2 regions of the Rahnella sp. CFA14(1/10) genome follow, and region 1 is predicted to be linked to the other one. Evidence: predicted binding sites of a transcription regulator. Region 1 holds the regulator's gene; the other holds the start of a gene.
What was found. The regulator PhoB, encoded in region 1, activates phosphate uptake and scavenging genes when phosphate is short. The targets are predictions, from matches to a motif close to CTGTCATAAAACTGNCNNAT.
Positions count from the first base shown of each region.

Region 1 (15,587 bases):
AAATGCAGCGGATGGCTCAACGCTTCCATGACTCATCTGGCGTGGTTTCACAAACCACGATGCGCGATATTAACAAAATTGTTGATGAGGCCGTTCAGGAAGAGCGGCTGAGAGCCTTTGCCGAAAGTTCAGCTGAACATATTCGTGCGTTGCGTGAGAAAGAAAAAATCAGTCAGGGTGTGCTGGCCAGACTCATCAATATGTCGGCTAACAGTATTCAAAAATGGGAACGCAACGAAACGAAACCAACGGGTGCCGCCCTGCTTTTACTGCTATTAATCGAAGAAAAAGGGTTACAGATCATTTGCTAAAAGAAGCCACAGCTTGTTGCTGTGGCTTGATTTTTATCCCTTTACATCGCTTTGGCTGGCCTGTTCCGGAGGAACAATCAACTTCGGTGCCAGCGTAAACATGAAGCGCGTGCCGACCCCCACTTCACTCATGACTTCAAGTTTGGTGTGGTGATGGCTGAGCGCATGTTTGACGATCGCCAGCCCGAGTCCGCTGCCGCCGGTCTGCCGCGAGCGGGCCTTATCGACCCGGTAAAAACGTTCGGTCAGGCGCGGGAGGTGCTGCGGCGCAATGCCCGGCCCGTTATCACTGATCTGGAATTGCGCGCCATGCGGCGTTTGCTGCCAGCTGACTTCAATCCGCGTCCCGGCAGGCGTGTGGTTGACGGCGTTATACACCAGATTCGATACCGCACTGCGCAACTGATCTTCATTACCAAAGACGTTCAGTTTGTCATTAATGCGAAACACCACCTCATGCCGGCCGTTGCTTAACGTTTGCACCTCACGTTCGAGCATACCGAGCATCACCGGAATATCGACTTTCTCATGCAAATCAATATTCGCTGAAGCTTCGATTTTCGACAGCGTCAGCAACTGCTTCACCAGCCCGTCCATTCGCCGCGTCTGTTCCTGCATGGTATCCAGTGCTTTGGTGCGGAAAGGTTCTTCCAGTTTGGCGTCTTCCATCATTTCCAGATATCCCTGCAATACGGTCAGCGGGGTTCTCAGCTCATGACTGACGTTAGCAAAGAAGTTACGCCGTGCACCTTCAAGCTGACGCATCTGTGTGACATCGCGTGCCACCATCAGCAGTTGCCCTTCTGAATAAGGCATAACGCGAAACTCGACGTAATGCTCATTATTGAGTTGCAGATTCAGCGCCCGGCTGAAATCGCGGGTCTGGATCCACAACCGGAATTCCGGATAACGCAGCAGGTTGAAGATATGTTGCCCGTTATCTTCCGGCCAGCGGAAACCGAGCAGATCCTGCGCCAGCCCGTTACACCAGAAAATATTGCCTTCTTCCGTAGTCAGCACCACGGCATCGGGCAGCGATTCAGCACCGCTGCGAAAACGTTTGATCAACTGACCTAATTCGCGACGCCGGCGCCGGTTGCGCATCTGCATCTGGTTAAGCCCGTAGAACAGCGGCTCCCAGCTCCAGCGGCCGTTCGGCGGCGTAATACTGCGGTCAAGCCACAGCCAGTGAGAGAGTTTAAGCTGGTTGTAATAATTCCAGCCCAGTGCCGCAACCAGCGACACAAACAGGAGCCAGCCGAAATGACCGACGAAAATACCGAGAATTAACGCTGGCAGACAAAAGAGAAAAAATTCGCCGGCCAATCGTTTCCATGACAAACGTTCTAGCACACAGATTCTCCGCTGTGAGGACTCAATAACGCGTTGAAAAACGGTATCCGGTACCACGAACAGTCTGGATCATTCTGTCATGTCCGCTGGTTTCCAACGCCTTACGCAAACGACGAATATGCACGTCTACGGTGCGATCTTCCACATAAACGTTAGTGCCCCAGACGTTATTGAGCAACTGTTCCCGGCTATAAACACGTTCAGAATGCGTCATAAAGAAGTGTAATAACTTAAATTCTGTCGGCCCCATATCAAGCGCCTGTTCGTTGGCCATCACCCGGTGAGACGAGGGATCCAGGCTTAAACCCTGCATGTCGATCACTTCTTCCACCGCCATTGGCGAGATGCGACGCATCACCGCTTTAATGCGGGCAACCAGCTCTTTCGGGGAAAACGGTTTGGTGATGTAATCATCGGCACCGACTTCGAGGCCACGCACCCGATCTTCTTCTTCACCGCGTGCGGTCAACATCATCACCGGAATTTCGCGGGTCAGCGCCTCACGTTTAAGATGCTTAATAAACTGAATACCGGAACCGCCAGGTAACATCCAGTCGAGCAGGATAAGTTCAGGGTAAGGTTCAACAAGCTGCCCAATCGCTGAATCAAAATCCTCAGCTTCTACGGCCTGATAGCCATTTTGTTCCAGTACAAAACACACCATTTCACGGATTGGAGCTTCGTCTTCAACCACCAATATACGTCTAGCCATCGTAGGTCCTGCCAATAGGTTAGCGATCTTTTATTTGATTGCGGGCGCCATTATGCGTCAGTTTTGTGACAGATTTATGAACGAAAAGAATGGTTCATTACAGTCAAATATGACAGATAATTAGCGGCCATCTTGCTGAAATTGGACTGATTTATCGGGGACATCTCCCCCCGCCGACGTTTATACTTTGCCCCATTGTCGTCATCCAGGGTTCATACAGGAGTCTCATGCGCCTGATCCACACGTCAGACTGGCATCTTGGCCAGTACTTTTTCACCAAAAGCCGTGCAGCCGAACATCAGGCATTTCTGCGCTGGCTGACCGGTCAGGTGCAGCAACATCAGGTCGACGCCGTGATTGTCGCGGGTGATATTTTCGATACCGGATCACCGCCCAGTTATGCCCGCGAATTGTATAACCGCTTCGTGGTGGAATTACAACAAACCGGCTGTCAGCTGGTGGTACTGGCTGGCAACCACGATTCCGTCGCAACACTTAATGAATCACGCGAGCTACTTTCCTGCCTGAATACGCGGGTGATTGCCACTGTCGGCGAAAATCTGTCTGAACAGATTTTGGTGCTCAGTCAGCGTGACGGAAAACCGGGCGCGGTACTGTGTGCCATCCCGTTTTTACGCCCGCGTGATCTGCTGGCCAGTCAGGCCGGTCAGTCCGGCAGCGACAAACAACTGGCATTGCAGGAAGCCATCGCCGCACATTATGACGCGCTCTGGCAGGCCGCGCAGGCCAGGCGTGATGAACTTGGCATACCGCTGCCCGTTATTGCAACCGGCCATCTGACCACCGTTGGCGTCAGTACTTCTGATTCCGTGCGTGACATCTATATAGGCACACTTGACGCCTTCCCCGCGCAGGCGTTCCCGCCGGTTGATTATGTGGCGCTTGGCCATATTCACCGCGCACAGTGCGTCGCAAAAACTCACCACATCCGTTACAGCGGTTCGCCAATTGCCCTGAGCTTTGACGAACTGAGCAAAGCCAAAAGTGTGTATCTGCTCGATTTCGACGGGGCAACGCTCAGTGCCATCGACACGCTGGAAATTCCTGTTTTCCAGCCCATGCAGATACTCAAAGGCTCGCTGGCGGAAATTGAAAAGCAACTGGCGCAGTTCGAAGGCGGCGATGCACAAAAACCCGTCTGGCTTGATATCGAAGTCGCCACGCAGGATTATCTCAGCGATATTCAGCGGCGTATTCAGGCGCTGACTGCGGATTTGCCGGTGGAAGTTGTCCTGTTGCGCCGCAGCAAAGAACAGCGCATCAGCAGCATTGAGCAGCAGGAAAAAGAGACCCTCAGTGAACTGAGCGTCAGCGACGTCTTTGAACGGCGGCTGGCGCTGGAGCCGGACCCTGATGCCCCCCGTCAGGCGCGGATGCGCACTCTTTTTGCTCAGGTTGTTGAGCAGGTCACGCACGGTCAGAATGCAGAGGACAGCGCACAATGAAAATTCTCAGCCTGCGTTTAAAAAACCTGAACTCGCTGGAAGGCGAATGGAAAATTGATTTCACTGCCGAGCCGTTCGCCAGCAACGGATTATTCGCGATCACCGGCCCGACCGGTGCAGGGAAAACCACCCTGCTTGATGCCATTTGTCTGGCGCTTTATCATCAGACGCCACGTCTGAACATCACACCAAGCCAGAACGAACTGATGACCCGCCACACCGCCGAATCGCTGGCTGAGGTGGAGTTTGAAGTTAAAGGCGTAGCTTACCGCGCATTCTGGAGCCAGCGTCGTGCTAAAAATTCGCCGGATGGCAACTTGCAGGCACCGAAAGTCGAGCTGGCGTTACTGGCCGGCGGCAAAATTCTGGCCGATAAAGTGCGCGACAAACTCGACGCCATCGCCACACTGACCGGGCTGGATTTCGGCCGTTTCACCAAATCCATGATGCTGTCTCAGGGGCAGTTCGCCGCGTTTCTGAATGCTGATGCCAACGACCGCGCCGAATTGCTGGAAGAACTGACCGGCACCGAAATTTACGGACGGCTGTCTCAGCGCGTCTTTGAGCAACATAAAGAAGCGCGCATCGTACTCGACGGTCTGCATCAGCGCATGTCCGGCATCGAACTGCTCAGCGAAGAACAACGCCAGACGCTGGAGGCACAGCATGCTGAACTGAACGCACAGGAAAACAGCCTCAGCCAACAGGCGCAGCAACGCCTGCGGGATCTGAACTGGCTGCAACAATGGCAACAGGTGCAGCAAAAACTTCAGCAATCTCAGTTGCAGCTGGCTGCCGCTGAGCAGGAAAATCTGGCCGCCGCGCCGCAGTTACAACAGCTGGCACGCAGTGAACCGGCGGAAAAACTGCGTCCGTTACTCAATGACCGTCAGCGTTGTCAGGAAGAGTCACAACGCCTTCAGCAGCATCTGACGCAACTGATACAGCAACAGGAACAGCAGATCGCGCAGATGGCGCCGCTGAACCAGGCAGCAGAACAGGCGCAAACTGCACGTCAGAAGCAGGCCGAAGAACAGCGCCGGATGCAAACGCTGATCGAAGAAAAAATCCTGCCGCTGGACGGTGAAATCGCTCAGTGGCACAAATCACTGGCAGAAACACAGCGGGCGGTCAGTGAATCGCAGAAACAGGCCGCTGACCAGAACACAACACTGCGGCAAATAACGGCAGAACGACAAAAACTGGATGAAGAAAACCGCCAGCATCAAACCCGGCAGACCGCACTGACCGAAGCCCTTAACGCCGCACAGCAGCGTCAGGCAGCTCTGGAAAAACAGCATCCGCTGGCAGCCTTACAGAAACGGCAAACAGAACTGATGCAACTCCGGCCGGTGCGACAACAGCTTTTTTCGCTCGCGCAACTTTTCCCGCAGCTTAACCAGCGCGTGCAGCAACAAAACCAAGATTTTGCGCAGTATCAGGTACAACTGGCTGAGGAAGAGCAGCGCCTGGATAAGATCCGCCTGCAATGTCAGACACAACTTGAACATCTCAACGACGTAAAAACGCTGCATAAACAGGAAATGCTGATCGTCAGCCTCGAAGCTGAACGCGCGAATTTGCAAAGCGGTAAAGCCTGCCCGTTGTGCGGCTCGACCTCGCATCCGGCGGTTGAACACTATCAGGAGATCAAACCTTCTGAAACCGCACAGCGCGTCGAGAAAATGCAGCTTGAATTCGATGCGGTAAAAGCCAGCGGTATCGAACTGGCGGCGAAGATCAAAAGCCTGAAAGAACAGCAAAGACGTCTGCAGATCCTGATGGAGCAGGATCAGCAGCAACTGAATGCGCAGACGGCAAACTGGCAACAGCTCAGCATGCCGCTGAATCTGACGTTTACCCTGCATGACACCACTGACATCTCGCAATGGCTGACCGCCCGCGACGAAGAAGAGCAGCAGTCTCAGGCGCTGACCGGCCAGCACGAACAGCTGGCACGGGCACTTCAACAGGCGAAAGATGCCCTGACTGACGCCCTGAATCTCCAACAGAAAGTACAACAGCAAAGTGCATTGCTGACCGAACGCATTACGCGGCTGGTAGAAATAGAGGCGAAATCTCAGCAAGACCTTGTCCGGTTGCAAAAACAACAGGCCGAAGGTGAAAAAGCGCTTTCTGAGCTTCATGCCCGGCGCCTCGAACTGTTCGGCGAGCGCCAGGTGGCTCAGGTTCGCGAACACTTACATCAGCAACAGCAGGCGGCAGAAAAAGCGTTCAGTGATGCCCAGACCGCGCTGCATAAGGCGCAGGAACAACGCGACCAGCTTGCCGGTCAGCTGGCCAGTGCGCAAAAGCAACAATTACAGACCAGCGCACAACTGACGCAAACGGAACAGGTGTGGCAACAGGCGCTGAGCACCAGCGGGTTTGCCGATGAAGCCGCGGTGAAAGAAGCGCTGCTTGACGACGTGCTGCGCCAACAGCTGCAGCAACGCAAAGAACATCTGCAACAACAACTTGCACAGGCTCAGGCATTACTGACTGACGCCAGAGATATGCTGGAAAAGCATCGTCTTGTCCGCCCTGCTCATCTGAGTGAATCTGACGGTGATCTTAATGCCCTGACCGTGCAGCAGACGGAACTGGCTCAACAACTGAAAGCGTTACAACAACGTCTGGGCGAAGTGAAGAACCAACTGGAAAGCGACAAGCAGCGCCACAGCGGACAACAGGCGCTGATTGCTCAGATAGCGCAGGCACAGCTGACCTGTGATGACTGGGGTTATCTCAATCAGATGATTGGGTCCAGTGACGGGGCGAAATTCCGTAAATTCGCGCAGGGACTGACCCTCGATCATCTGGTTTATCTGGCGAACCGCCAGCTGGAAAAACTGCACGGGCGCTATCTGTTACAGCGCAAAACCAGCGATGCGCTGGAGTTGCAGGTGGTCGATACCTGGCAGGCCGATGCGCTACGTGACACCCGCACATTGTCCGGCGGCGAAAGCTTCCTGGTCAGCCTGGCGCTGGCGCTGGCATTGTCTGATCTGGTCAGCGACAAAACCCGCATCGACTCTCTGTTCCTTGATGAAGGTTTCGGCACGCTTGACGCCGACACGCTGGATACGGCACTGGATGCCCTCGACAGCCTTAACGCCTCGGGTAAAACCATCGGCGTGATCAGCCATGTCGAAGCAATGAAAGATCGCATTCCGGTACAAATCAAAGTCACCAAAGTGAATGGTCTGGGTATCAGCCGTTTAAGCAGTGAATTTAAAGTCTGACCGCGATCTTTTGCGGGGCATGTCGCTAAAAATATTGCTAGCGATATGCCCTGCCGTGGATCCTGATTGTGAGCAGGCGCCCAAAAATCGCACCAGCGCAGTGCGTATCCCTTTGTCAACCTGCTGAATTTAGGCCGCTTCCCGCCCGTTAACAAACTGGCATGCCCTGTGCTTAACGTTATGTATACAAGTTGCAGTACAAGTTGCAATGTATCCATAACCGCTAAGGGAACCGCCCATGAAAAACATCAAACCAGAATGCCGTCCGGTCGATAAAAAACGCCGCCAGCTGATGCAATGGCTTGCCATTACCGGTGGCGTTTCAACCCTGGGTGGCATGATCCCGACGTCGGTTTTTGCAGCCGGCGACGATGAAATCCGTATTGGCTACTGGCCGATTGTCGGCGGTTTACCCTTGTACGTGGCACTTGAACAGGGCTTTTTTAAAGAGGTCGGGCTGAATGTGAAAGGGGTGAAATTCGCCAGCGCACAACAAATTGTTGAAGGGATGATCACCGGCAGGATCCACGGCTGCGCGAATGGTACCGCAACCGGCGCGCTGGGACTGGGGGCCATTACCTCACCGGGTCTGTTTAAAATTATCTGTTCTAATCCGTCAAACCACACGCTGGTGTTAGATGAGTTTCTGGTACCACTGAACAGCCCGGCCAAGGCTATCAGTGATCTGAAAGGCAAGAAAATTGCCTGCGGCCCGGGGATCCAGAACGTCACTATGGCGAAAATTATTCTGGAGAAAAATGGCTTCACTAACCCGTCGGTGATCGAACTGCCGGTGGGGCAACACGCACCTGCCCTGGCCGCCGGGCAAATTGACGGTGTATACACGCTCGAACCGACCGGCACCGTGGGGCGGATGAAAAATCTTTCCCGCACCCTGGAAACCGGCGTGATTTCTAAATATGTGCTCGGCAACGCCGACGCACCGTGGTTTGGCGGTGCCGCAGCACTCAACGCCAGCTTTATTGCCAGCAAGCCTGAAGAAACCAAAAAGTTTATTGCCGCTTATCAGAAAGCGGTGGAATTCATTGCGGCTCACCCTGACAAAGCGCGCGAAAATGTCGCCGGTTACACCAGCATTGAACCGGCGCTGGTGAAGGAAGTGCCGCTGCCGGGCTTTGTGATGTATTCCGGTTTAAAAGGCGACAACCTGCAATGGTTCCAGAAGTTTTATGACGTCTTTACAGAAAGGAAAATCTTCAGCAAGCCGGTGGATGTCGCTTCACTGATTTATCAGGGATGAGGGGAAACAGAATGACTTCACGCTGGTCTTCAAGATTACTGCCGCTGATCGGCCCGGTACTGCTGTTTTTATTCTGGCAACTGGCCGTCAGTGCGAAATGGCTCAATCCGGTGCTTCTGCCCTCACCCGTCGAGACACTTGGCTATATGTTCCGGTCATTTTCCGATGCGTCCATGCGCACCGATATCGGCGCCACACTCTACCGGACGCTGGTTTCCTTTGCCTTTGCCGCGGTCATTGGTGTGCCGCTGGGGGTCATGCTGGGCAGCAATGAAAAAGTTTACCGCAGCCTGGAGTTTCTGATCGACTTCTTCCGTTCAACGCCATCCTCAGCGCTTATCCCGCTGTTTATGTTGATTTTCGGCATTACGGATGCCAACAAAATCGCCATCGCCGCCTTTGCTGCCGTGCTGGTCATCCTGTTCAACAGTGCATACGGCGTGATGAATGCCAAAAAAACCCGCCTGATGGCCGCCAAAGTGATGGGTATTTCCCGCTGGCATATTTTCAAAGACATCATGCTGATGGAAAGCCTGGCACAAACCTTTGTCGGACTGCGCACCGGCGTGTCGATTGCGCTGGTGATCGTGATTGTCGCCGAAATGTTTATCGGTTCAGAAACCGGCCTCGGTCATCGGATCATTGATGCCCAGCAGGTTTTCAATATCAAAGATATGTACGCCTCGATCCTGATCACTGGTGCGCTGGGCTATCTGCTGAATCTGGCTTTTTTACTGATCGAGAAAAAAACTGTGCACTGGAGTAGCAAAGCATGACGCAACCTCTCTCGCTGAACCCTGACTACCAAGGCCCGAAGCTGCCTCAATACGCCACGCGCCCCGACACGCATGTGACAATCCGCGGGCTGAGCAAAGCCTTTGCCGGGCAACCGCTTTACACCGATCTCAATCTGGATCTGCCGCGCAGCAAAATTGTGTCGATCTTCGGCCCGAATGGCTGTGGAAAATCGACCTTAATGAATATGATCGCCGGGCTGATCCCGGTCGATAAGGGCGATATTTTATTTGACGGCAAAACGCTGGCACAAACCACCATCGGCTACGTATTTCAGAACTACCGCGATGCGCTGTTTCCGTGGATGAGCGCGCGCGCCAACATCGCCTATCCACTGGTCCGCCATGGCATGAGCAAAGCCGATGTGAATGCACGGGTTGAGGAGCTGACGCAGATGTTTGATATCCGCTTTGACCTGAAACGCTATCCGTATGAGCTTTCCGGCGGCCAGCAGCAAACGGTATGTATCATGCGGGCGCTGGCGACGCGTCCGGAAGTGATGTTCCTCGACGAACCTTTCTCGGCGCTGGACTTCGAGATGACGCTGTTTATCCGCGATAAATTGCAGGAAGTGCAACTGGCGACTGGCGTCACGATGCTGATTGTGTCACATGATCTGGAAGATGCGGTGTTCCTGGCGGATGAGATTTTACTGCTGACGCGGCGACCGACGCAGATTGCGGAAATCGTACCGTTCGACCTGCCGCGCCCGCGTGGATCGGAAATCATGAGCCATCCGGAATTTATCCGCGTCAAGGCACATACTCTGGAAGTCTTTAAGCGCGAAATGGCGCTCTGAAGGGCAACGGCGGTAAGTCACAGGGGCGCGATTTTTTTTCCTGTGACTTACTCATGATTATTTCTGGTGCTTACAACGCAAAGCGCGATTGCGGCCATAGCCAGGCCGCGCCGCGCACACCGCTCGAATCACCATGAACGGCTTTGAGGATCGGCGTTTCACATTCTCCGCCAAACACCCATTGTTTAATCAACAGCGGCACCGTCTGATACAAACGATCCACATTACTCATGCCTCCCCCGAAGACAATCACGTCCGGATCGAGGATATTTACTACGTTCGCCAGCGCCTTAGCCAGACGGCGTTCATAGCGTCCGAGCGCCAGTTCTGCGGTTTCATCCCCCTGTTCCACCCGCGCAATGATCTCAGCGCCTTTCAGCCGCTGACCGGACAAACGGAAGTAGTCTTCTGCAAAACCGGTGCCGGAAACAAAGGTTTCGACGCAGCCTGATTTCCCGCAATAGCACGGTACCTCACGGGCAAACTGAATTTCCTCTTCATCCTGCCACGGCAGCGGGTTATGTCCCCATTCCCCGGCATTGCCATTACCGCCCGCATGCGCCGCGCCGTGAAGCGCCACACCGGAACCACAGCCGGTGCCGATAATCACCGCAAATACGGTCTGACGGCCCGCCCCTGCGCCGTCAGTGGCTTCTGACACCGCCAGGCAATTCGCATCATTGGCAATATGCACTTCGCGTTTTAACAGCAGGGCCAGATCCTCATCCAGCTGTTGTCCGTTCAGCCAGACCGAATTGGAATTTTTCACCTTACCGGTAAAAGGCGACAGAGTGCCGGGTATCCCCAGCCCTACGCTGCCGCGCTGGCCTGTGGCTTTTTCAGCGTCCAGCACCAGTCCTTCGATCGCTTTGAGCGTGCGTTCGTAGTCATTTCTCGGGGTATCGACCCGTTTACGGAACAGCTCTTTACCTTCATCAGATAACGCAATGACTTCTATTTTTGTGCCGCCTAAATCAATGCCAATTCGCACGTGGTGTTCTCCTTTTACACTTTGCCAGGGTCAGTTTTTTTGAGTTTATTCAGTTTAGAAGCCAGACGCGACTGTCACCAGAATAAGCTGTTATGCAATGTTACAGGGTGCGGCGATTTCTTAACGACGACTGACGCTCAATTGGTTATCATGCCGCCCTGCATTCATTTATTCAGCGTACTACGAGTGCGCTGCGACAGGGATAACGCCATGTTATGGTTTAAGAATTTATTAGTTTACCGTTTGAGCCGTGAAGTTTCGTTATCTGCTGATGAAATGGAAAAACAGCTCAGCGCTTTCACCTTTACTCCGTGCGGTAGCCAGGACATGGCGAAAACCGGCTGGGTCTCACCGATGGGTTCTCACGGTGGCGATGCGCTGACGCATGTCAACGGCGGTCAGATCCTGATCTGCGCCCGTAAAGAAGAGAAAATCCTGCCTTCTCCGGTGATCAAACAGGAACTCCAGGCCAAGATTGAACAGCTCGAAGGTGAACAACACCGTAAGCTGAAGAAGACTGAAAAAGATTCTCTGAAAGATGAAGTACTGCACAGTCTGATGCCGCGCGCCTTCAGCCGTTTCAGCCAGACATTCATGTGGATCGACACCGTTAACGGCCTGATCATGGTTGATGCCGCCAGTGCCAAGAAAGCGGAAGACATGCTGGCGCTGCTGCGTAAAAGCCTCGGTTCGCTGCCGGTGGTACCGCTGACCATGGAGAGTCCGATCGAACTGACGCTGACCGAATGGGTGCGTTCAGGGGATACCCCGGCCGGTTTCGCATTGCAGGATGAAGCCGAACTCAAAGCGATTCTGGAAGACGGCGGTGTGATCCGCTGTAAGAAGCAGGCGCTGGTCAGCGACGAAATTGCCACACATATCGAGAATGGCAAACTGGTGACCAAACTGGCCGTTGACTGGCAGGAACGCATTGCGCTGATGCTGGCGGACGACGGCAGTATTAAACGCCTGAAATTCAGCGATGTCATTCGTGATCAAAACGAAGATATTGACCGCGAAGATTTCGCCGGCCGTTTCGATGCCGATTTCGTGCTGATGACCGGTGAACTGGCAGCGCTGATCCAGAACCTGATCGAAGCGTTAGGCGGCGAAGCTCAGCGATAATTTTCTCAGTCTGCAAAAATCAGTCCGCAAAAATAAGAAAAGGCGCTCATTGGCGCCTTTCTTGTTTCGACTGTGTCTGAATAACTATTTCGTTAAATACTTACAGAGATACGATGTGGTTTCGCCGACCTGTAAGTTGAATTCACTTTTACCCGGAATGTAGAAGGTTTCGCCTGGCTTAAAGACCTGCCAGTCCGGAGAACCTGGGATCAGCACTTTCAGAGAGCCGCTGATTACGGTCATTTCTTCCGGCTTTGCGGTGCCGAAAGTATATTCACCGACGGCCATCACGCCAACACTGGCTGAACCCGTACTTTCGCTGTCAAAACCAATCGACTTCACTTTCCCGTCAAAATACTCATTATTTTTCAACATAGATTGGCCCTTTGCGATAAATTTCAGAGCCTTCATATTAGGGGCAGAAAGCCTCTTCTGTCACTGATTATTACGGCTTTATCCGCACGAAACGACACCGCACGCAAAGCGGTAGCGCTGATTTGATTTTACCGTCGCACAGTGCCATTGTGGGTAGCTGTTTGCCCGTCAGTCATCCCCTCAAACCACCAGTTCCGCAGCCAGTTTTGCCATCAGTACATTCGATAACAACACCGGAATATTCAGATGCTTTTTCAGCACATCAACGTGATGGCGATTAAAGCCGATGCAATCGAGCACCACGACTTCCGCTCCCTGTTCAGCCAGGCACATCGCGGCTTCCTTCAGTTCCTGGTCGTCAGAAAGATACGGACTGGCAACCGCAAAACAGGGGGATTTGGCTAATTTGCGCCATTTGTCCGCCTGTTCAACCACCTGTGATTCAACCGGCACAACAATGCCCGTACGGTGCTGCCCGACCATTGAACCGATCAGAGGGGGAATAATGCGGTCAGGCTCCAGCAGCAGCGCATTGTTAGCCTGCAGATGATGAAACTGGCCGGTACAAAGCAGCAGAATGGTCATGCAACCCAGGGCTTCCATGACGTCGATCTTTTCCTGTAATCCGCGCTCGACACGGTGTGCCGCCATCGTGACCTGCGAACCATCCAGCAGGCGGGTGACCAGTACCGCCTCACCCTCAACAGCGGCATAACGCTGTTCTATTTGCTCCGTGCTTAACCCGTCGAGTAAACCCACATGGGTGACTGACCCGGCCGGCAGATGTGCCATCAACAGCGGCATAATGTCGCTACGTGGCGCCTGTCCGATTGTTAACGTCGCAAAAGGTGTCATCATCGTATTACTTCCGGTTTTGCAGGTGACGCAAGCTTCCGTACAGCGACAACAAGAGTTGATATTCATCGGCATCAAAGAACTGACAGGTGCCGCGGCCGAACTCTTTCGCAACTTCAACGGCAAACTTTGCCGCCAGCGCGATATCCACTTCATGACTTGCCCCGGTGCCACAACCCGGTACAACCGATTCCGCCGTAATAGCCACACCGACCACCGGCACGGTGGTCGCCGTTGACGGTTGCAGAATGCTGTTCAGATGGTGCACACCGTTGCCGTAAGGCGTAATGTCCTGCGTGGTAATCGGGAAAGTGACCGCCGGTTTGCCGCTGGTCATTTCCATGATGCGCAGCAAATCTTCGGAAACACGCAGGATGTACCCCTCTTTCACCGTCGGCGAAATCGCGTATCCCTTGTGACTGATAATGCGGTTGCCTTTGGTGGTGTCGATGGACAGGATGGCGTCAACGCCGTCAACCACTTCATTATCATTCATGGTCACGTCATCAATCGGCGAATCCATGAAATCGACCGGATCATGCGGGCGGGTCGGTGCGTTCGGGCAAATATGGGTGGTAACAATCACATCGCCTTCGAGTACGTCCCCCTTGCGCTGCATGTCAGCAAGCTTGAGCGCGCTGGTGACAGCGGCAATCGCACCATCACCATCAGAAACCAGACCGATACGCGTCGGGCGTGCACCAATCCCGCCCAGGCGGCCGATAATCCCCAGCGTTGGCGCTGTACCGCCACGGCTTTTTCCCTGGCTGCCTGGTATGGTGATACGCACAAAATCAGTGCCACCTTTCGGGCCGTCAGCGCGGTGTGTGCTGGCGGTGATCTCAGGATAGCGGGCAAATAAGTCCACAATGTCCTGACCACTGACATGCGCACTGTCAATCAGTTCGAATACCGTTAGTGTCTGCTGCAAACTCATCACAAAGCCCTCTTAAAACATCGCGACCGGCGTATATCACGCAGTAGCCAAACGGTCGCGGGCGCTGTTCGTCGGGGAACAGTCAGGTGTTTAATACTGGCTGAACATCAGCCCTGGTGTTGGTGCGGTACTCACTACTTTTTGGCACTGAAAATCGAGGTGAAGAAGCTGTAGAGTGCGTCACCGGCAATAAAACCCGCCGCCAGCACTTCCATGGGCGTACGCCCTTTTTCACCCCAGATGCGGATAATGATAATGCGCAATACGATGCCGCAGACCACGGCCCATCCGGCCATGACGCTGTTGATCAACAAACCGGTCGCCAGCAGCACGCCAAGCTGACGTTTCGGGCCGCCAATCAGCTGAATCAATGCGCCCGGAATTGCCCAGATCAGCAGACTGTGCGCAATGCCCGGCTGGGCTCCGGCCTGAATAGTTTTGGCATAAACCCGCGCAACCGGCGGCACTAAATCCTGGGCGAAATAACCGTAATGAGCGTACCACACCACCGGAATGGCGATGATAAATGCCAGCAGTGCGGCGAATAACTGGATCCGGCGGCCATAAAGTTCAGCCTGCAAATCTTTGCCATAACCGCGCAAAATGAATCCGGCTTTCAGGTCAAAGCCCATATCCGCAAATGCCGGACCCGTTGCGGCGGTAAAACCGGTCAGCACGCACAACGCCAGCGGCGGGAAGCCAATCAGAATGCCGATAATTAAGGTAATCAGCGCCACAGCAAAGGCAGGGAACCAGCCGGAGTGCATCGCGGCAATACCTACGATCAGCTCATGGAAGAAGGCGGCAAACGCAGCGTAAATCACGAACGCAATCAGCATGCCGACCGACATTTCACTGTACAACCCGCCCGCCAGCGCCAGCAGTGCGGCGATGGCGATATAACCGAATGCGCCCAGGCCGAGCGCTTTACACACCTCTTTCGCCGGTTGAGTAAACGTGGCTTTGGCATCAGCGTTTTTAGCACGCACAACCTGAATCACCTGCAGCAGAGACACCAGCCCCGCGCCGACCATCATACCGTGCGGAATATACAAGGCGTTGAGATCCAGTCCGGCAACCGGCTGCGCATACGCGCGGATCAGCAGGCCGATACCAAACATGCTGAGCGCCCAGATGTTGCCGATAAATGCCGTACCAAAAGCCGCCATCGGGATTTTCAGCATCGCGCCGCCCAGCCCGACAATTACGCCTGCAACCAGCAGCCAGGCCTGACGTCCGCCGTTATCACCGGCTTTGATCGCTTCAGCTGCGGCAACACCGGGTGGCCAGGCATTGCTGGCCGGGAACACTTTGGTGTCAAACAGCCGATAAAGCAGGTAGGCATCAAGTAACATCGCTGCA
Region 1 covers NZ_SEWS01000012.1:96,355-111,941, forward strand. The annotation lists gene EVX52_RS21720 (DNA-binding transcriptional regulator) at 1-311, shown strand, start outside; gene phoR (phosphate regulon sensor histidine kinase PhoR) at 345-1,664, opposite strand; gene phoB (phosphate response regulator transcription factor PhoB) at 1,687-2,376, opposite strand; gene sbcD (exonuclease subunit SbcD) at 2,604-3,842, shown strand; gene sbcC (exonuclease subunit SbcC) at 3,839-7,087, shown strand; gene EVX52_RS21745 (ABC transporter substrate-binding protein) at 7,326-8,348, shown strand; gene EVX52_RS21750 (ABC transporter permease) at 8,360-9,124, shown strand; gene EVX52_RS21755 (ABC transporter ATP-binding protein) at 9,121-9,942, shown strand; gene mak (fructokinase) at 10,013-10,933, opposite strand; gene rdgC (recombination-associated protein RdgC) at 11,144-12,058, shown strand; gene ppnP (pyrimidine/purine nucleoside phosphorylase) at 12,143-12,433, opposite strand; gene EVX52_RS21775 (AroM family protein) at 12,614-13,291, opposite strand; gene EVX52_RS21780 (DUF1177 domain-containing protein) at 13,296-14,225, opposite strand; gene EVX52_RS21785 (OPT/YSL family transporter) at 14,360-15,587, opposite strand, start outside.

Region 2 (15,587 bases), on a different contig from region 1:
TAGTGCCCATTTTGGATAAACGCTGGCGCATTTCGGCTTCCAGCAACGGGTGATCAGGTTTATCACGGCGGATCAGCGAACTGGTTACGCAGACCAGGCCAGCTGCGACATCCAGCACGGCAGCAATCACGCCGCCATGTAAGATTTTTTGCGCTGCGTTACCCACCAGCTTGGGCTGATTGGTGAATTTGAGTTCAGCATAATCACAGTCGAGACGTTTCAGCTCGAGACCCAGTTCGCGGTTAAACGGCATATCGTAAACGAAAATATTGCCGATCAGTTGCAGGGCAGCCTCGTGACTGAGGGATGAAGCAGACATGAATGAATTCCTGACGAAAACGTGTGGACAGCATGTTCGCTGAAAAAGTTAACGAAGTGTTGATTTTAGGTGCGGGTAAGAAGGATTTCTATACTGCGAAGGATAAATGTATTCAATACTCATGTAGAAATGTATTTGTGTGTAAAATGCCCTGCTTTGAGATTTGCGGATTTAGTCAGCGCAGGATTGGCGGGGCAGAAGGCATATTTTCAAACATAATGAGTCGATAACTTTAGGGTGAGGGTAAGGAATAATGCGTAAAAATTGGGCTGTCGGAGCCGCCATGCTGGCGATGCCAATGCTGGGACACGCCGCAGAGGCCACAGTGCAGGAAGTGCATGATAAACCTGCTGTACGCGGAAGTATTATTGCGAATATGTTGCAGGAGCACGACAACCCGTTCACGTTATATCCTTACGAGCCGAACTACCTGATTTATACTGATACCAGCAATATTAACAAAAAAGCCATTCAGTCTTACGACTGGGCAGATAAAGCACGTCATGATGAAGTGGCGTTCCAGCTCAGCCTGGCGTTCCCGTTATGGCGAGGAATTGCGGGGGATAACTCAGTTCTCGGCGCGTCTTACACGCAAAAATCGTTCTGGCAGCTTTCCAACAGCGGGCAATCTTCACCTTTCCGTGAGACTAACTACGAGCCACAGTTTTTCCTGGCCTGGGCGACGGATTACGATTTTCTCGGCTGGACACTGCGCGAAGCGGAATATGGTGTCAGCCATCAGTCTAACGGCCGCTCAGATCCGACCTCCCGCAGCTGGAACCGCGTGTATGCCCGTTTTATGGCGCAGAATGGCAACTGGCAGGTTGATCTCAAACCCTGGTATCGCATTCCGGAAAGCGACAAAAATGATGACAATCCCGACATCACCAAATACATGGGGTATTACCGTCTGAAAGTCGGTTATGCCTGGGGTGACAGCGTATTCAGCGTGGAAAGCCGTTACAACTGGAATACCGGCTACGGCGGTGCGACTACCGGCTGGAGCTATCCTATTACTAAACAGGTTCGTTTCTATACTCAGGTATTCAGTGGTTACGGCGAGTCATTGATTGACTATAACCATAAGCAGACCCGTATCGGTGTGGGTATTATGCTTAACGACATCATGTAATTCCGCCATACTTCCGGTTGCAGTTGCGTTGGCTGCATCCCGAATTATTTAGGGTATATTATGTCGGTGCAGTACAGCCCCGGCGGCTTTAGGGTTTAGCCGGGTGGTTTGAACAGTTGGGGAATTGAGTGTCTACGGCGGCAGTGATAAACAAAGAAGAGCTGGCTCATCAGGTATTACGCGATACCTTCGGCTATCAGCAATTCAGACCAGGCCAGCAAACCATCATCAATACCGCCATTTCTGGCCGGGATTGCCTGGTCGTGATGCCAACAGGCGGCGGTAAATCGCTGTGCTATCAAATTCCCGCTCTGGTGATGGACGGTCTGACGCTGGTCGTTTCGCCGCTCATCTCGCTGATGAAAGATCAGGTCGACCAACTGATGGCTGCAGGCGTTGAAGCCGGCTGCCTGAACTCAACGCAAACCCGTGAGCAGCAACTTGACGTCATGGCCGGTTGCCGCGCGGGGCGTATCAAAATGCTGTATATCGCGCCGGAACGCCTGATGATGGGCGATTTCCTCGAACAGCTGCAACAGTGGAACCCGGCGATGCTTGCCGTGGATGAAGCGCACTGTATTTCCCAATGGGGCCATGATTTCCGCCCGGAATACCGCGCACTCGGACAGCTGAAACTGCGTTATCCGCAATTGCCGGTGATTGCCCTGACGGCAACCGCCGACGAAGCGACCCGTAATGATATCGTCCGCCTGCTGGAGCTGAACGATCCGCTGATTCAGGTTAGCAGTTTCGATCGCCCGAATATCCGTTACACACTGGTAGAAAAATTTAAACCGCTCGATCAGCTGATCCGTTTCGTGCAGGACCAGCGCGGAAAAAGCGGCATTATTTACTGTAACAGCCGGGCCAAAGTCGAAGACACCGCCGCCCGTCTGCAAAGCCGCGGGCTGAGCGTGGGGGCGTATCACGCAGGGCTGGATAACGACACCCGTGCCCGTGTGCAGGAAGGTTTCCAGCGTGACGACCTGCAAATTGTGGTTGCCACCGTGGCCTTCGGGATGGGCATCAACAAACCTAACGTGCGTTTTGTCGTGCACTTCGATATTCCGCGCACCATCGAGTCTTATTATCAGGAAACGGGGCGTGCAGGACGTGACGGCCTGCCTGCCGAAGCGGTGCTGCTTTACGATCCGGCCGATATGGCGTGGTTGCGGCGCTGTCTGGAAGAGAAACCGGCGGGTGCGCAACAGGACGTTGAACGTCATAAGCTGAATGCCATGAACGCCTTTGCCGAAGCTCAAACCTGCCGCCGTCTGGTACTGCTTAACTATTTTGGCGAAGGTAAACAGAATGCCTGCGGTAACTGCGATGTGTGTCTTGACCCGCCAAAACGCTACGACGGTTTGCTGGATGCGCAAAAGGCGCTGTCAGTCGTTGCGCGCGTCGGGCAACGTTTTGGCTTAGGTTATGTCGTCGAAGTGCTGCGCGGTTCGAACAACCAGCGTATCCGTGAATACGGCCACGAAAAACTGAGCGTGTACGGCATCGGCAAAGAACACAGCACCGAGCACTGGACCAGCGTGGTGCGCCAGCTCATTCATCTTGGACTGATTACGCAAAATATCGCCATGCACTCGGCCTTACAACTGACGGAATCGGCGCGTCCGGTTTTGCGTGGTGAAATCCCGTTGCAACTGGCGGTGCCGCGTATTCAAACGCTCAAAATTAAAAGCAATGCCAGCCAGAAAACCTATGGCGGAAATTACGATCGCAAGCTGTTTGCCAAATTACGCAAACTGCGTAAGTCACTGGCAGATGACAACAATGTACCGCCGTACGTGGTATTTAACGACACCACGTTGCTGGAAATGGCTGAACATCTGCCGGTCAGCGCCAGCGATTTGCTGGACATCACCGGTGTCGGTCAGCGTAAGCTGGAGAAATTCGGCCGGCCCTTTATGGCGATGATCCGTGATCACATCGATAACGGCGACGAATAAGAATTCTGTTTCCTACACATAACACAGAGAGTTAATCATGCTGATGCTATTTCTGACGGTTGCGATGGTTCATCTGATCGCGCTGATGAGTCCGGGGCCGGACTTCTTCTTTGTCTCACAAACGGCTGCCAGCCGGTCGCGTAAAGAAGCCATGATGGGTGTGATTGGTATTACACTGGGGGTGCTGGTGTGGGCAGCCGTTGCGCTGATGGGGTTGCATCTGATTCTGCAAAAAATGGCCTGGCTGCATCAGATTATTACCGTCGGCGGCGGATTGTATCTGTGCTGGATGGGCTGGCAGTTGCTGAAATCAGCACGGGCTAAAAAGCAGAATGGCGATGAAACACCGGTGGCATTGCCTGCCCGTGGTCGTACTTTTATGCGCGGGTTACTGACCAATCTTTCGAACCCTAAAGCCGTGATTTATTTCGGCAGCGTATTCTCCATGTTCGTTGGCGACAGTGTCAGCGGTGGCGAGCGTCTGGGCATATTTCTGCTGATCGTAGTGGAAACCCTGGCCTGGTTTTCGCTCGTGGCGCTGGTTTTTGCCCTGCCGAAAATGCGTCGCGGATACCAGCGTTTAGCGAAATGGATTGATGGCGTGGCGGGCGTGGTATTTGCAGGTTTTGGTGTTGCGCTTATCATGAATCGTTAATTAACGCATTTTGCACATAAAAAGGGTCCGGTTGATGCCGGACCCTTTTTGCATTCTGCGGTGTTAAACCTTTCTGGCACTCGCCAGCAACACACCCACCAGCATAAACAGTGAGCCGAAAATACGGTTCAGCAACTGCATTTGTTTCGGGGCTTTCACCCAACCGGCGATGCGGGTGGCCAGCGTGGCGTAACCGATCATCACAATGATGTCGACAACGACCGTGGTCACGCCCAGTACCACGTATTGTGCAGCCTGAGGTTGGTGCGCAATGATAAACTGCGGGAACAACGCGGCCAGAAACACAATGCTTTTAGGATTGGTCAGGTTCACCAGAATAGCGCGTTTGAATAAACGACGGCGCGGCATACTGCTGGCGAGCGCGTTCAGATCAATCGCCCCGGCAGAGCGCCACTGGCAAATACCCAGCCAGATTAAGTACGCTGCACCCAGCCATTTGAGAATTTCAAAGGCCATCAGCGATGAGGAAATCAGAGCACCCAGCCCGATACCGACCAGCACGATGTGGATGGATAAACCGAGTTGTAACCCGGCGATTGACGCCACCGCCCCGCGATAGCCGTGGCTGATGCCTGTACTCATCGTGTTAATGGCACCGGAACCGGGGGATAAACTTAAAATAGAAGTGGTGAGCAGGTAGGTTAACCACCAGTCCAGTGTCATTGCGAGACTCCCTGAATACGTTTTAGGTTGTTTTATGGCACAATACGCCATTGTTTATAATTGCGCTATAACTCACAAATAACACTTTCCTCCTTCCTGCCTGACGACTTTGGATCAATGAATGCCTGTGAATTTTGCCAAGTGGTTAACCCGAGAGAAGGAGTTTTCCGCCTTTGCGACCGGACCTTTGCTGGATTTCTGGCGTACACGCGAAGAAGCCGAGTTTTGCGGCATTGACGACGTTCCGATCCGCTACGTCCGGTTCTGTTCCCCGGAGCATGATAAAGTCATCGTGGTGTCACCCGGGCGTATAGAAAGCTACGTAAAATATCCTGAAGTGGCCTACGATTTATTCCATTGTGGTTATGATGTCATGATTGTTGATCATCGTGGCCAGGGGCGTTCCGGGCGTATGCTCGATGATCCACACTGCGGGCACGTTAATCACTTTGACGATTATGTCGGGGATTTCGAAAGCTTTTATCAACTGGAGATTGCCCCACGTCAGTACGCGAAAAAGTTCGCGCTGGCACACTCCATGGGAGGGGCAATTCTGGCGCTGTTTCTGGCGAAAAATCCGGGCAGGTTTGATGCAGCGGCACTACTCGCGCCGATGACGGGCATTTATTTGCCGATGCCGGGCTGGATTTCACGCCGGATCCTCAACTGGGCGGAGAATCGCCCGCTGCGCCGTGACGGTTATGCGCTCGGTACCGGCCACTGGCGACCGTTACCCTTTGTGGTCAACCGTCTGACCCACAGCCGCGAACGTTATCGCCGTAATCTGCGTTTTTATGCCGATTACCCTGAGTTGCAGGTCGGCGGGCCAACTTATCACTGGGTGCGTGAAGGGATTGAGGCGGGGATGCATATCCTGAAAGAAGCCGAAAAAATCACCACTCCTGTTTTGTTATTGCAGGCGAGCGAAGACCGTGTCGTGGATAACCGGTCCCATCTTGCTTTTTGTCAGGCCATGGCTGTTGCGGGGCACCCCTGTGAAGGGGAAAAACCGCTGGTCATCGAAGGCGCGCGCCATGAGATCCTGTTTGAACGGGACGACCTGAGGGCACAGGCGCTGGACGCTATCATGCGCTTTTTTGCGCGACAGCATTAATCCGCGGTTCGCCGCGCACAACTCCATCAGAGGTTAGAACCTAACGCTATGTACCATGTTGTTGCTTCCGATTTAGATGGCACACTGCTATCACCTGATCATACCCTGACCCCGTTCGCCAAAGAGACGCTGAAACTGCTGACCCGGCGCGGCGTGCATTTCGTGTTCGCCACCGGGCGTCACCATATCGATGTGGCGCAGATGCGCGACAATCTGGAAATCAGTGCGTACATGATCACCTCCAACGGTGCGCGTGTGCATAACACCGATGGCGAACTGATTTTCTCGCACAATCTGGATGAAGACATCGCCAGAGATTTGTTCGGTATCATGCACAATAATCCGGATATTCTGACCAACGTTTACCGCAATGACGACTGGTACATGAACCGTGACCGTGCCGATCAGGATGATTTCTTCCGTGAATCCGTTTTTAAATACAAACTGTATGAACCGGGTTTGCTGGAAACCGATGGCATCTGCAAAGTGTATTTCACCTGTGAAGATCACGAAAAACTGCTGCCGCTGGAAGAAGCTATCAATGCGCGATGGGGCGACCGTGTGAACGTCAGTTTCTCACTGCCGGTGTGTCTGGAAGTGATGGCAGGCGGCGTATCAAAAGGCCATGCGCTGGAATATGTCTCCAAACTGATGGGCTATTCCCTGAAAGATTGCATCGCTTTTGGTGACGGACTGAATGACCTGGAAATGCTGACCATGGCCGGTAAAGGGTGTCTGATGAGCGGATCATTGCCGCGCCTGAAGGCGGCGATGCCGGATGCTGAGATCATCGGTTCCAATGCTGATGACGCCGTGCCGCATTACCTGCGTAAGATGTATTTGTCCGAAGAGCGTTAATCTGCGGTAAACCAAAGCAGGGTTTCCACTCTGCTTTGGGATCTGCATCTGCCGCTTTATTACCGATGTCGCTGAAGCCTAACGTGCCGGTGTCGAGGCTGTTTTTATCCGCCGTTGCCGTGAATTTCTGCCACACTCACGTTGGCAGGCCGAGATGCCCCCACAAAGCATTCAGCGGCATTGTTGCCAGCGCAATGCACTCATCGGCTGCCCCATAATAAATTTTCAGCATCTCCTGTTCCAGCAAGGCGCCGCAGGTGAACACCACGTTGCCAAAAAATCCCTCTTTTTCATAAATCGCTTCCGGCTGTAACAGCGGTACTGAAGACTTGGCGAGGATGTTGAACGGATTATTCAGGTCGAGCAGCATCGCGGCGAGGCAATAACGCTGGTCTATGCGCGCTTTGGCGAACATATCCTGAAAATGAAGTCATCGAAACAGCTCTCCTTTGCTAAAAATACGCCACTCAGGTTCGGGTTTAATGCCGCCAGCATTTTATTGTTTGATGTAACGGGCAAGCGGATTCTCCCGGATGGCGCGTAAAAAAGGCACCTTTCGGTGCCTTTCGACGAAGATAAACCCAACGTCAGGCACTTTTTGCCAGCTGCGCCTTATGTTTGTTTTCACTGAGCATGGTCAGTAGCAGCAAAATAACGGCCAGCACACAACCGGCAATCATCACGATAAAACCGCCGTCCCAGCCAAAGTAATCCACGGTATAACCCACAATGGCGCTGGCCGCGACCGAGCCGCCAAGATATCCAAACAGTCCGGTAAAACCTGCGGCGGTGCCGGCCGCTTTCTTCGGTGCCAGTTCCAGCGCATGTAAACCAATCAGCATTACCGGCCCGTAAATCAGGAAGCCGATGGTGATCATACAGGCCATATCAATGCCCGGATTGCCGACCGGATTGAGCCAGTACACCACGGTAGCGAGGGTGACCAGCACCATAAAGAACACGCCGGTTGCGCCTCGATTACTTTTGAAGACTTTGTCCGACATCCAGCCGCACAACAGGGTGCCGGGAATGCCTGCGTATTCATAAAGGAAATATGTCCAGGAAGATTTATCTAGCGCGAAGTGCTTCACTTCCTTCAGATACGTCGGCGACCAGTCCAGAATGCCGTAACGCAGCAAATAGACAAAGACATTGGCCAGCGCGATGTACCACAGCAATTTATTCGGCAAAACGTATTGCATGAAAATCTGCTTCGCCGTCAGTTCCTGCTCAGCAGATTCTTTTACATAGTCCGGCGGGTAATCGTTTTTGTATTCTTCAATCGGCGGCAGACCGCAGGACTGCGGCGTATCGCGCATGGTCATGAAGGCAAATACCGCCAGCAAGATGGCGCCGAAAGCAGGCATATACAGCGCCGCATGCCAGTCGTTAAACCACGCCATACCCAGCAGAAACAGCAGCGGAGGAATGCCGCCGCCGACGTTATGTGCGCAGTTCCATACCGATACCACGCCACCGCGTTCTTTCTGTGACCACCAGTGCACCATAGTACGTCCGCACGGTGGCCAGCCCATTCCCTGGAACCATCCGCACAGAAACAGCAAGACAAACATGATGGCGATGCTTGACGTTGCCCACGGCACGAAGCCCATGAATAACATCACTGCGGCGGCCAGGATCAGGCCAGCAGGCAGAAAGACGCGCGGATTCGAACGATCCGACACCGAACCCATGATGAATTTTGAGATGCCGTAGGCGATGGAAATCCCGGACAACGCAAAACCAAGGTCACCCCGTGAGAAGCCCTGATCAATCAGATAAGGCATCGCCAGTGCGAAGTTTTTGCGCACCAGATAGTAGGCCGCATAACCGAAGAAAATCCCCATAAATATTTGCCAGCGGAGGCGGCGGTACAGCGGATCGACGTGAGTCTCATCAACAGGAACTTTGTGGGGCGCGGGTTTAAAGATACTGAGCATACATGCCTCCGATGGCATAAATCAGGTCCGACTCATCATGAGCCATGGGGAAATGGCTGGGCCAATGTGTTCTATAACGAACATCATGTTAGTTATTCGCGCACAAACGGACTGTGATTTATGACGGAAATGTTACATTTTTATTGCAGTCGGGCGGGGTTGTGAGATTGGGTAACAGCACAAAGCAAAAAAGGCGGAGCCTGAGCCCCGCCTGATATTTCCATCACCCCTGAATTTATTGAATTTTCAGGGTACTGATAATGGCTTCTGCATCGGTTTGTGCCTGCTGCTGATTATCCGCAGGCAGGGTAATTTGCAGGGTCAGCAAATGGCTGTCGACCTTGCCCAAAACGATAGACGAATAGGCTTTCTGACCGGCAGAAGTGATCACGCTGTCGTATTGCTGCAACGTCTGGCCGTTCACCTGAATAGATTTATTAGTGACGACCTGCAGATTGGTATCACGCGCTTTTTGCTGATCCTGTAAACGACCCGCCAGAACGTCCAGTGATTCGGGGGTGTTATCTCCCAAAATGACGATCACTGCTTTCTGGCCGGTACTGTCTGCATACACGTGCATATTATTGGCCTGAGTGCCCAGCTTACCACTCTGATCGCTCATCCCCTGCGGCAGGGAGAAGGTGACTTTGCCATCCAGCAGGCTGACTGGTGTGGTCGCCGCCGTCGCTGCGGCCGCCGGTGCACCTTTATCTGTGGCCGGTGCATCGGTCGACTTACCGTCACACGCAGCCAGACCGGCGATCAGTACTGCCATTCCCATCATTTTCGCGATATTACGCATCGGGCTTCCTTAAGTGGCCTGTTCACCAGGCTTACATGTTGACTTAACAGCCTTTATGGCAACCTATTCAGGCCACAAATGCAAGTCAGATTATGGCGCGATTTGTGTCTTACCGGCGACCGGGTTTAATGCACGCTGACGGCAGAATGCGGAGTGTTTCCCTTTGCTGACAAACGTTTAAGCAGCATGTTGAGCAGCATGCCGTACATCGGCAGGAAGAACACCAGACAGATCAGGACTTTGAACGTGTAATCCACCATCGCGATTTCTACCCAGTGCTGAGCCATAAAGGCATCGCTGCTTTTGTAGAAGGCGATGAAGAAGAAGGACAGCGTGTCGCTGATATTGCCGAGGAACATTGAGGCGACCGGCGCTATCCACCAGCGGCGGTTCTGGCGCAGGCGGTTAAACACGTGAACATCGAGAATTTGCCCCAGCACATACGCCATAAAACTGGCGGTGGCGATACGGGCAACCATGATATTCAGGCTGTTGAGCGCTCCCATGCCCTGCCATTGCGCTTCAAAGAATAACGCTGAGATGACATAGGAAATGGCTAGTGCGGGCACCATCACGGACAGAATAATCCGTCGTGCCAGCGGTGCACCAAAGATGCGGACAGTCAGATCGGTGGCCAGAAAAATAAACGGAAAAGTGAACGCGCCCCAGGTGGTATGAAAACCAAAGATGGAAACGGGCAGCTGAACCAGATAGTTACTTGAGGTGATGATGGCAATGTGGAATAGCGAAAGCCATATCAGCGCGGAGAACCGCTGCTGAGCAGTAAAGGAGTACATATATGTGACCTTTTTAGTTGATTGGGGTGAGGGAACCCAAATACCCTGCATTCTTGAAACCGCAGGGGCGTTAGCTGTTTGCGGCGCGCATAGTAACTGTTTGCGCACCGTTTGCGCAACAGGACCGGCGGTTAATTTTAGCGCAATGAGCTCTGTCTGTTGCGTGTGAAATCCAGCGGGTTAAACTATGAGGCTTTGCTGCGCCCAAAGAAGTGTAGAGAAACGAAATGACCGATCCCTTTATCAATCCCGACCATCAGCTTGATGCGCTGGGTTTGCGCTGTCCGGAACCTGTGATGATGGTTCGCAAAGTGGTACGCACCATGAAAGATGGCGAAACACTGCTGATTATCGCCGATGATCCGGCAACGACCCGCGATATACCCGGTTTCTGCCGTTTTATGGAACACACCTTATTAGCATCTGATACCGACAATCAGCCGTATCGTTATTTACTGTGCAAAGGGTTGAGGGAAAAACAGGGCTGATGGCTCAGCCCGTGTGGTTTATTTCGATTTATTGCGCAACAGCCGCAGCGCATTGGCGGTCACCAGCGCTGTTGCACCGGAGTCCGCCAGCACTGCCAGCCACAATCCGGTCAGACCCATCAGCGTAGTCACCAGGAAAATCGCTTTCAGCCCCAGCGCTATCGTAATGTTCTGGCGGATATTCGCCCGCGTGGCGCGTGAAAGACTGATCATCTGCGCCAGTCCGCTCAGGCGGTTGTGCGTCAGCGCGGCATCCGCCGTTTCCAGCGCGACATCCGTCCCACTTCCCATCGCAATACCGATTGTCGCCGCTTTCATGGCAGGCGCATCGTTAATCCCGTCACCGACCATGGCGACCGGTTTCTGTGCGTTCAGCGCAGTGACCGCCGAAACTTTATCCGCAGGCAGCAGACCCGCACGAAAATCAATGCCCAGACGGTCCGCGATGGTTTTTGCCGCGCGCGGATTATCGCCGGTCAGCATGACGGCGGACACGCCCAGTGCTTTGAGTTTCTGCAATGCGTCGGCCGCGTCATCACGCAGACGATCCTGCATGGCGATCAGCCCGATCGCATTCCCTTCCTGTAATACCACGACGACGGTTTTTCCTGTGGATTCCCAGTCAGCAATTTGCACAAAGGTTTCCGGCGTCAGGCCGTTTGGCGTGACACTTTTCGGGGCCAGCACCTGAATTTTACGGCCTGCGACCACACCCTCGACGCCGGCACCGGCCAGGGCCCGGCGATCCTGCGCCGTGAGCGGTAGCGGATTACTGGTTTTTGCACGGGCCAGAATCGCCTGCGCCAGCGGGTGATGCGAACCTTCTTCCACCGCAGATGCCAGACTTAATACCTCGCCTTCGCTGGCGCCGTTCAGCGGTAAAATCTTCGTGATTTCAGGTTTGCCTTCAGTCAGCGTACCGGTTTTATCCAGCGCAACGGTTTGAATCAGCGCCAGTTGCTCAAGCGCTGCACCCCCTTTAATTAATGCGCCCTGACGCGTGGCCGCTGCCAGTCCGGACGTAATGGCGGCAGGTGTTGAAATCACCAGCGCACACGGGCAGCCAATCAGCAGCAGTGTCAGCCCGCGGTAAATCCAGGTCTCCCACGACAGCCCCATTGCCAGCGGGGGAACGATAATCACCAGCAACGACATCAGCATAATGACCGGTGTGTAATAGCGGCTGAAGGTATCAAGGAAACGCTCGATTGGCGCCCGGCGTTCATCGGCTTCTTCAATCAGTTGCAGGATGCGGTCGATGGCGCTGCTGCCCGGTGCGGAAGCCACTTCGAGGCGTGCCAGCCGGTCAACACACAGGCTGCCCGCCGGTACTTTTTCACCGGGCAGATGATCTACAGGCACTGATTCACCGGTCAGCGCGCTTTCGTCGAAACTGGCGGCGCTTTGTAAAACGGCGTCGGCAGGCAGGCGTGCACCTGCCGCGATTTCAATGATATCGCCGGGACGCAAACGGCTGACTGGCACGGTTTCCGATTGACCATTCACAATACGGATGGCGGTATCCGGGATCAGCGCCATCAGCGCTTTTACCCCGCTGCGTGCACGGCCGGATGCAAAAGCCTCCAGGCGTTCACCCACCATAAATAGCAGCAGAACCATGGCCGCCTCGGCCGTAGCCCCGATAAACAGTGCACCGAGCGCGGCGATACTCATCAGCGTTTCGATGGCGAATGGCGAACCGGCCCGGGTCTGGCGAATCGCCTGTCGCAGTACCGGCCATAGCCCGACCAGCGTCGTGGCGATAAACGCGATTTTGCCAGCCTGCGGATTGATATGGTCGAGAATCCAGCTCAGCAACATTAGCGCCGACAGCGCGATCAGAGGCAGCGCTTCCTGGAAACGGGAAGGTTCAGCGGCAGGTTTACTGTGTGGCTTGTCGAGCGATTGCAGGGTAAAACCTGCGGCGGTGACGGCATTCTGCACGTTTTGGGTGATATCAAAACCGGCATCAATCACCAGCTTTTCGGTGGCGAACAAGACTTTGGCGCGGTTGATGCCATGAATGCCGGAAACCGCTTTTTCAATTTTCCGGGCACAGGCCGGGCAATCCATGCCTTCCACCTTCCAGCTGTATTGCTGACTGCCGGAAAGCGGTGCTCCGGGGTCATCTTCACCCGGCGAGCCTTCAGTGCCGCTGCCGTCTGATGTGTGTGAGTGCTCACCTGTTTTTGGCGCACAGCAACTGTCTGTCGTGGCGCAGGCAGAAACCGCCAGCGTGGCTTTTTCGCTACAGCAACCTGCCGGATGGGTGCCCGGCTGTGCAATAGCGCCGATTTTGTTGATACGCAGTGCAGGCGCACGTTTGCCCTGACATCCGCAGCTACAGCCGTTGTTTTTTTGCAGTGGGATCATAAAGCCTCCGGTTCGGAACCGAGTGGAATGACTCCCAGTGTAAACCCTGGAGTCAGCTCTAAGGTCAACAAGTATTTTATCAGCGGAACCAGAACGGTTCCGCGGCGGGATATTTTACAGGTATAGCGACCGGACGATCAGGAAGTGCCCGCCAAAATAACAGGCGGCAACCAGCGCGTCAGCTGCGCGGAAGGTAAAGCGGTAACGGCTGACCAGCCAGAGAATATTTCCCAGTAGTAACAGCGCCGCGCCGCAGAATAACGAAAACGCCATGTCGGTGCTGCGTGCGAAATACTGTTCGCCCGCCAGCCAGACCATCAGCAGGGTCATGGCGATGTAAGTGGTCACTGGCCATCGCAGTTCAGCCAGCCGCGTCCAGATCACGGCAAGAAGTATTGCACCGAGGATCAGCAACGTCAGCGGTAGCGGCCAGAAGAAAGTGATGGTCATCTGGCTGGCAAAACTCAGCGTATACAGCAGATGCGACAGGAAGAACGCACCGATGGCATACATAAAGCGTTCTTCAGGCAACAGTAACAGGCCGTCAGCCACCAGCGTCGCCGCCAGACCCAGCAGGATCAGATAGCTGTAAACGTTGAGTGTCGGTGCCTGCCAGGCAAGTAAAAGGAGCAATAACAGGGTGACGGGTTTAAAGACCCAGCGCTGCCAGCGCGGGCCGCGATAGCTGGCATCAACGAATAACCAGCCGGAGAAAAATACAGCGAGGAATGGCCAACTCATTGTTTATCCTTTTATATTTCAGCACAGAACATAAAAACCGATGTCAGGGTCTGCCTTCAGAAAAACACATCCTGTTTTCCCGGACTTGCTTTCAGTGTAGGAGAGAGAGCATGGCGGCGACAATCAGAAATCCCCGTAACGGCAGGTCTGATGCATGTGGGTTCAGGATGAGAGGAATTTACGGCGCAGGGCGCGCCGTAAAAGCGGGGATTACTTTTTAGCTGGCAGCGGCGGCTGTTTTTTCTGCCACGCCATCAGTTCGAAGACGCCGAACAGGAAGATGCGGGTTTGCAGCCACGGGCCGATGGTGTCTTTTTCCTTGCCCTGCGTGGCTTTAAGCAGCATTACCTGCAAACCATGCATGAAGAACATGAACACAATCGCCACGTCCAGAAAGTATTTGATCGGCTTCGGGAACGGGTGGATCAGGTTAAACGCCAGAAACACCCAAATACATAACATCAACAACCGACCAATATTGATCAACATCTTACTGCTCCTGTTCTGGTGAGCCGGTTTCAGGCGTCACATCGCGATGGTAGAGGCGATAAGCAACTTGTCCGGCGACTTTCTCACGGTGTAACCGCCAACTGGCAGGCACATCCAGAGTGTCATGTTCGGCTTCTGTTTCGACATAAATCCAGGCTTCGTCAGCCAGCCACTGGTTGTGCTCCAGCAGGTTCAGGGTGTCTTGCAGAATGCCTTTGCGGAAAGGCGGATCGAGGAAAACCACGTCAAAAGCATTTCCGGCTTTTGCCAGCCAGTTCAATGTATTGACGTTAAATACTTTCGCATCACCGGCGTTTAGCAGCGCCAGGTTTTTCTCTAACTGTTGTGCAACCGGGCGTTCAAACTCCAGCAGTGTTGCGCTGGCCGCATAGCGGGACAAGGCCTCCAGACCGAGTGCGCCACTGCCTGCAAAGCAGTCCAGACAATGCGCACCCTGCAAAACCGGCGCCAGCCAGTTGAACAGCGTTTCACGTACGCGATCGGTGGTCGGTCGCAACCCCGGGCTGTGGGGAACCGGAAGTTTGCGTCCGCGCCATTGTCCGCCAATAATTCGGATCTGGCCTGCGGCGGGCGTGTTGGGTTTTTTTGCCATAGTTCGCTTGTGTCATCCAAAGCCGTCAGGCTTCGTTACTTATCGTTTGGAGGGCTATTCTACCGGTGTGCGGGCAATGGGCAAATGTTTAACATTGTCGATTGAAAAACCAGCGGAATTCAATACGCGGGCGTGTTGCCTGCAGGGGAAAGTGATAGACTGCCTGACCATAACCCTATTAATAATCCGTTCGCCAGTCATTAACGGCGAGGAGTGACGTTGTAAAATGGCAAAAGATAAAAAACGCGGTTTCTTCTCCTGGTTCGGTCGTGGCCGTCAGGAAGAAGAGCAGCAGAAGGAAGAAACACGCGACGCACAGTCCGTTGTCGAAGAACAACCGGCGTCCGTGCCTGAGCATGAAGAGTCAGCCGTTGCTGAAGAACCGGGTGTTCCGGTTGAACGTGAGCCAGTTGTTGAACCAGAACCGGAAGTCGGACCCGCGCCGGAAATCGAACCGGAACCTGAAATTGAGCCTGAGCCGCTGACAGAGCCGGAAGCTGAACCGGAACCGGTTCGCGAACAGGCCTCGGCTGAACTGGCACAAGAAATTGTTCACATCACCGAACAGGTTGCCGCGCAGCCTGAGGTTGTTGAAGAAAAAGTCATTGAAGATGAGTTTGT
Region 2 covers NZ_SEWS01000013.1:58,098-73,684, forward strand. The annotation lists gene EVX52_RS22315 (thioesterase family protein) at 1-319, opposite strand, end outside; gene pldA (phospholipase A) at 573-1,451, shown strand; gene recQ (ATP-dependent DNA helicase RecQ) at 1,580-3,412, shown strand; gene rhtC (threonine export protein RhtC) at 3,450-4,067, shown strand; gene rhtB (homoserine/homoserine lactone efflux protein) at 4,131-4,751, opposite strand; gene pldB (lysophospholipase L2) at 4,873-5,865, shown strand; gene yigL (sugar/pyridoxal phosphate phosphatase YigL) at 5,914-6,723, shown strand; partial or broken gene EVX52_RS22350 (glycosidase) at 6,860-7,114, opposite strand; gene glpT (glycerol-3-phosphate transporter) at 7,311-8,663, opposite strand; gene EVX52_RS22365 (DcrB family lipoprotein) at 8,899-9,465, opposite strand; gene EVX52_RS22370 (7-cyano-7-deazaguanine/7-aminomethyl-7-deazaguanine transporter) at 9,591-10,262, opposite strand; gene tusA (sulfurtransferase TusA) at 10,490-10,750, shown strand; gene EVX52_RS22380 (zinc/cadmium/mercury/lead-transporting ATPase) at 10,769-13,123, opposite strand; gene EVX52_RS22385 (lysoplasmalogenase) at 13,238-13,864, opposite strand; gene EVX52_RS22390 (DUF1145 family protein) at 14,075-14,353, opposite strand; gene rsmD (16S rRNA (guanine(966)-N(2))-methyltransferase) at 14,355-14,966, opposite strand; gene ftsY (signal recognition particle-docking protein FtsY) at 15,193-15,587, shown strand, end outside.
Region 2: a site for PhoB is predicted at 8,793-8,812, ahead of glpT (glycerol-3-phosphate transporter). Genes of this name have one in related genera too.